Regions from separate parts of the Nocardioides sp. F233 genome, predicted to be linked through region 1. Evidence: riboswitches for the same ligand, from Rfam matches in the RefSeq annotation. Region 1 holds a riboswitch; the other holds the start of a gene.

Evidence for each region. Region 1 has a riboswitch for glycine ahead of glyA (serine hydroxymethyltransferase). Riboswitches for the same ligand answer to the same signal wherever they lie in the genome.
Region 2: it holds a riboswitch for glycine, as region 1 does, so the genes downstream of both, gcvP (aminomethyl-transferring glycine dehydrogenase) here and glyA (serine hydroxymethyltransferase) in region 1, are expected to answer to the same signal.

The regions. Positions count from the first base shown of each region.
Region 1 is NZ_JBVASH010000003.1:74,479-77,602, forward strand. Features, by position in the region: gene ACZYRU_RS11720 (purine-cytosine permease family protein) at 1-70, shown strand, start outside; gene speB (agmatinase) at 67-1,035, shown strand; glycine riboswitch at 1,079-1,172, shown strand; glycine riboswitch at 1,173-1,272, shown strand; gene glyA (serine hydroxymethyltransferase) at 1,299-2,576, shown strand; gene ACZYRU_RS11735 (ABC-F family ATP-binding cassette domain-containing protein) at 2,653-3,124, opposite strand, start outside.
Region 2 is NZ_JBVASH010000003.1:604,838-607,961, forward strand. Features, by position in the region: gene ACZYRU_RS14240 (bifunctional nuclease family protein) at 1-145, shown strand, start outside; gene ACZYRU_RS14245 (MerR family transcriptional regulator) at 247-897, shown strand; glycine riboswitch at 956-1,046, shown strand; gene gcvP (aminomethyl-transferring glycine dehydrogenase) at 1,132-3,124, shown strand, end outside.

The sequences.
Region 1 (3,124 bases):
CGGACTGCTCCGCGCCTGGCGCCAGCAGCCGGCTCACGTCCTCACCCCCGAAACGGAGATCTCCGCATGAGCAAGCACCAGCCGATCGGCGCCCTCGAGGCGACGAAGGTCCCGCGGTACGCCGGTCTCGGCACCTTCGCGCGGATCCCGTTGATCGAGTCGGTGCCGGACTACGACGTCGCGATCCTCGGCGTCCCGTTCGACGGCGGTACGTCCTACCGGCCCGGCGCCCGGTTCGGCCCGATGGGCATCCGCCAGGCCTCGCGCCACCTGCGGCCCCGGTTCCACGTCGAGCTCGACACCGCGCCGCTGGACGAGATCCAGGTCGTCGACGCCGGCGACGTGCCCTGCACGCCCTTCAACATCGAGGAGGCCATGCAGCAGATCGAGGACATGGCCCGCGACGTCCACGGCCAGGCCGGCCGCCGCATCGTCACCCTCGGCGGCGACCACACCGTCGCGCTGCCGATGCTGCGGGCCGCGCACGCCCAGCACGGGCGGATCGCGCTGATCCACTTCGACGCCCACCTCGACACCTGGGACACCTACTTCAAGGCGCCGATCACCCACGGCACCGTGTTCCGCCGGGCCTTCGAGGAGGGCCTGCTCGCCGAGGACAAGTCGATCCACATCGGCATCCGCGGCCCGATCTACGACAAGATGGACCTCGTCGACGACGCATCCTTCGGCTTCCGGATCATCCGCGCCGGCGACCTCGACTTCCTCGGCGTCGAGGGGGCCGCGGAGCAGATCCGGCAGCGGGTCGGCGACGCTCCCGTCTACATCTCGATCGACATCGACGTGCTCGACCCGGCCTTCGCGCCCGGCACCGGCACGCCGGAGATGGGCGGGCTCAACAGCCGCGAGCTGCTGCACGTGCTGCGCCGGCTGGACGGGCTCAACATCATCGGCGCCGACGTCGTCGAGACGGCTCCCGACTACGACCACGCGGAGATCACCTGCGTCGCGGCGGCGACGGTCGCCTTCGACCTGGTCACCCTCATGAGCAAGACGCCCTCTTCCGTCGTGTCCTGAGGCGTGCCATCCTGACGCCGTCACAACTGAAGATCTGCCGTTCGTAGCCGAAGCAGGAGAGACCTCGCCACCGAGCGGGGCGCCGTAGGAGCAACTCTCCCCGAGAAACTCTCAGGCACCGTCACTGCTCGTGCGAGGCGACTCTGGAAAGACAGGACCTCCATGACCGGTCCTGCGCCCAAGGTGCAAGCCGCTGCCGCGGTGAAGCTCTCAGGCACCGATGACAGAGCGGGGAGGCCCACCACCACGACGGGAGCCTCCGCATGTCCACGAACGACGCCTTCGACCAGAACCTCGCCGACTACGACCCCGACGTCCACGCGGCGATCAGCGCCGAGCTCGCCCGCCAGCAGGGCACGCTCGAGCTGATCGCCTCGGAGAACTTCGCCCCGGTCGCCGTCATGGAGGCCCAGGGGTCGGTCCTCACCAACAAGTACGCCGAGGGCTACCCGGGCCGCCGCTACTACGGCGGTTGCGAGCACGTCGACGTCATCGAGCAGCTCGCGATCGACCGCGTGAAGGAGCTGTTCGGGGCCGAGGCCGCCAACGTGCAGCCGCACTCCGGCGCCCAGGCCAACGCCGCCGCCATGTTCGCGCTGCTGGACCCGGGTGACACGATCCTCGGCCTCGACCTCGCCCACGGCGGGCACCTGACGCACGGCATGCGGATCAACTTCTCCGGCAAGCTCTACGACGTCGTCGCCTACCACGTCGACGCCGAGGACTTCCGCGTCGACATGGCCGAGGTCGAGCGCCTCGCCCTGGAGCACCGGCCGAAGCTGATCGTGGCCGGGTGGTCGGCGTACCCGCGACAGCTGGACTTCGCCGAGTTCCGCCGCATCGCCGACCTCGTCGGCGCGTACCTCATGGTCGACATGGCCCACTTCGCCGGCCTGGTCGCGACCGGCCTGCACCCGAGCCCGGTCCCGCACGCCGACATCGTCACCACCACCACGCACAAGACGCTCGGCGGTCCGCGCGGTGGCGTGATCCTGTCGAAGGCCGAGCTGGCGAAGAAGATCAACTCGGCGGTCTTCCCCGGCCAGCAGGGCGGCCCGCTCGAGCACGTCGTCGCCGCCAAGGCGGTGGCGTTCAAGATGGCCGCCTCGCCGGCCTTCCGGGAGCGTCAGGAGCGGACCCTGGAGGGGGCCCGCATCCTCGCCGCGCGCCTCACCCAGCCGGACGTGGTCTCCGCGGGTGTCTCGGTGCTGACCGGGGGCACCGAGGTGCACCTGGTCCTCGTCGACCTGCGCGCGTCCGAGCTGGACGGCCAGCAGGCCGAGGACCGTCTCCACTCCATCGGCCTGACCGTCAACCGCAACGCCGTCCCCTTCGACCCCCGCCCGCCGATGGTCACCTCGGGACTGCGGATCGGCACGCCTGCGTTGGCGACGCGGGGGTTCGGTGCCGAGGCCTTCGCGGAGGTCGCCGACATCATCGCGGAGGCGCTGAAGCCGTCGTACGACGACTCGGTCGCTGCCAAGCTGCGGGACCGGGTCGCGGCGCTGGCTGCGGCGTACCCGCTCTACCCGGGGCTGTGATCTGTCCCTTGTGGAGTCATCTGCTCGCACGTCATGCGAGTGGATGACTCCACAAGGCGTCTTGTGAGGACCCGGGTCAGGCCAGCTGGGTGGCGGTGACCCGACCGTCGGCGACCTGCCAATGCTGGTCGAGCCGGACGTTGTCGAGCAGCCTGCGGTCGTGCGAGACCAGGAGCAGCGCGCCGTCGTACGAGTCGAGGGCCTGCTCGAGCTGCTCGATCGCCGGCAGGTCGAGGTGGTTGGTCGGCTCGTCGAGGACGAGGAGGTTGACGCCGCGGGCCTGCAGCAGCGCCATCGCGGCGCGGGTGCGCTCGCCGGGGGAGAGGCGGCCGACGAGGCTGGTGACCTGGTCGGCCTTGAGGCCGAACTTCGCCAGCAGGGTGCGTACGTCGGCCGGAGCCATGTCCAGCATGGCGTGCTCGAACGCGGTGCCGAGGGCCAGGTCGTCGTCGAGGCCGGTCCGGGCCTGGTCGATCTCGCCGACCGCGACCGAGGCACCCATGCTGGCCCGACCGGCGTCCGGGACGAGCCGGCCCAGGAGGAGGCGC
Region 2 (3,124 bases), 530 kb from region 1:
GCGCACCGGTACGACGATCTACTGCTCCGAGGAGGTCCTCGCCGAGGCCGGGCTCGCCGCGCCCGCCGAGGAGGAGGACGAGGTCGAGGCGTTCCGCGAGTTCCTCGACCACGTCTCGCCGGAGGACTTCGGCGCCGAGGGCTGAACGAGCTGTCAACCTCAGCCTCAGGTTGAGGGTTTTCGGCGACACGCCCGGCCACGTCTTTGACCGGCCCGACACCCCGGACGTACCTTGAGGGAGTCGAAATGACAGCAGTGCAATCCCCCTTGCCTGAAGCGCCGCGACCTGGAGGTTCCGTGAACGAGCAGCAGCCCGAGAAGGTCGGTCAGGACGTGACCGCGGCGACTGCTGCCGCGCAGGAGCAGGGCCTTCTGTTCACCGACGACGTCTCGCCGCTGCCCAGCGACCTCGGCTACCGCGGGCCGACCGCGTGCAACGCCGCCGGCATCACCTACCGCCAGCTGGACTACTGGGCCCGCACCGGCCTGATCGAGCCGAGCGTGCGCGGCGCCAAGGGCTCCGGCTCGCAGCGTCTCTACAGCTTCCGCGACATCCTGATCCTCAAGATCATCAAGCGGCTCCTCGACGCCGGCATCTCGCTGCAGAACATCCGCACCGCGGTCAGCCACCTGCGCGAGCGCGGCACCGACGACCTCACCCAGGTCACCCTGATGAGCGACGGCGCCTCGGTCTACGAGTGCACCAGCAACGACGAGGTCATCGACCTGCTGCAGGGCGGCCAGGGCGTCTTCGGCATCGCCATCGGTGGCGTGTGGCGCGAGATCGAGGGCACGCTGGCCGAGCTCCCGAGCGAGCACGCCAACGAGTCGGAGCAGACCGGCCCCGTCGCCGGCGACGAGCTGGCCGCGCGCCGCGCTGCCCGCCACGTCGGCTGAGCACCCACCGAACGAGGTCAGCCGCACAGGCGTCGTACCTGTAGGCTGTACCTGCTGTTGATGCTGCACGGGAGAGTCAGGCCCCGTGCCTGCGCCGAAGGGGCAATCCCTCCCCGGAACCTCTCAGGCGCCAGGACCGTGCGGAGCAGGCAACTCTGAAGGCGCAGTGACGCGCTGACAGAGGGGGAGGGCTCGATTCATTTCATCGACCCGACCCGAGGAGCACCTCTGCTCATGAGCGCACCCTTCGTCAACCGTCACATCGGCCCGGACGACGCCCAGGTCGAGACCATGCTCGACCGTCTCGGCCACGCATCTCTCGACGCCCTGATGGACGCCGCCGTCCCGAAGTCCATCCGCTCCACCGACCCGCTGGGCCTGCCCGCCGGTGTCGACGAGGAGACGGCCGCCGCCGAGCTCCGCGCACTCGCCGGTACCAACGTGCCGGGCGAGTCGATGATCGGCATCGGTTACCACGCCACGGTCACCCCGGCGGTCATCCGCCGCAACGTGCTCGAGGACCCGAGCTGGTACACCGCCTACACGCCGTACCAGCCGGAGATCTCGCAGGGCCGCCTCGAGGCGCTGATCAACTTCCAGACCATGGTCGCCGACCTGGCCGGCCTGCACACCGCCGGCTCCTCGCTGCTCGACGAGGGCACCGCCGCCGCCGAGGCGGTCGCGCTGGCCCACCGCGCCAACCGCAAGGCCGCCGGCCCGTTCGTCATCGACGCCGACGCGCTTCCGCAGACCATCGACGTCGTCGCCACCCGCTGCGAGGGCCTCGGCATCGAGATCCTCGTCGCCGACCTGACCGACGGCCTGCCCGAGGGACCCGTCTCCGGCGTGCTCATCCAGTACCCCGGTGCGTCGGGCCGCGTGGCCGACATCAAGCCGGTCATCGACGCCGTCCACGAGCACGGCGGCCTGGCCGTCGTCGCCGCCGACCTGCTCGCGCTGACCCTGCTCGAGGCGCCCGGCGCCCTCGGTGCCGACGTCGTCGTCGGCTCGGCCCAGCGCTTCGGCGTCCCGCTGTTCTACGGCGGCCCGCACGCCGGCTTCATGGCCGTCCGCGAGGGCCTCGAGCGCCAGCTGCCCGGCCGCCTGGTCGGCGTCTCCGTCGACGCCGAGGGCCACCTGGCGTACCGCCTCGCACTGCAGACCCGCGAGCAGCACATCCGTCGCGACAAGGCGACGTCGAACATCTGCACCGCGCAGGTGCTGCTCGCCGTGACCGCCGGCATGTACGCCGTCTACCACGGTCCCGACGGGCTGCGGGCGATCGCCGGTGACATCCACGGCCTGGCCCGTCGCGCTGCCGCGTCCTTCGAGGCGGCCGGCATCGAGGTCGTCAACGACACCTTCTTCGACACCCTCAACGTCCGGGTTCCCGGCCGCGCGGAGGCCGTGGTCGCCGCTGCCCGCGAGGCGTCGATCCACCTGCGCCTCGTCGACGCCGACACCGTCGGCATCTCCTTCGGTGAGACCGCCCGCGAGGCGACGCTGGTCGGCTTCCTCGGTGCCTTCGGCGTGAGCGAGGTGTCGGCCGAGGGCGACGCCGGGCTGCCCGAGGACCTCGAGCGCACCACCGAGTTCCTCACCCACCCGGTGTTCAACACCCACCACAACGAGACCTCGATGCTGCGCTACCTCGCGCGGCTCTCGAACCGCGACTACGCGCTCGACCGCGGCATGATCCCGCTCGGCTCGTGCACGATGAAGCTCAACGCGACCACCGAGATGGAGCCCATCTCGCTGGCCGGCTTCGCCAACCTGCACCCGTTCGTGCCGGCGGCCGACGCCGACGGCTACCGCCAGCTGATCGACCAGCTCGAGGGCTGGCTCGCCGAGGTCACCGGCTACGACCGGGTCTCCATCCAGCCCAACGCGGGTGCCCAGGGCGAGTACGCCGGCATGCTGGCGATCCGCAACTACCACCGGGCCAACGGCCAGGGTCAGCGCGACGTCTGCCTGATCCCGTCCTCCGCGCACGGCACCAACCCGGCCTCGGCCGTGATGGCCGGCATGAAGGTCGTCGTGGTCAAGGCCAATGAGGACGGCACCGTCGACCTCGCCGACCTGCGGGCCAAGTGCGAGCAGCACTCCGAGACCCTCGCCGCGATCATGGTCACCTACCCGTCGACGCACGGCGTCTACGAGGAGACCATCACCGAGCTGTGCGACCTGGTGCACGAGCACGGCGGTCAGGTCTACATCGACGGCGCGA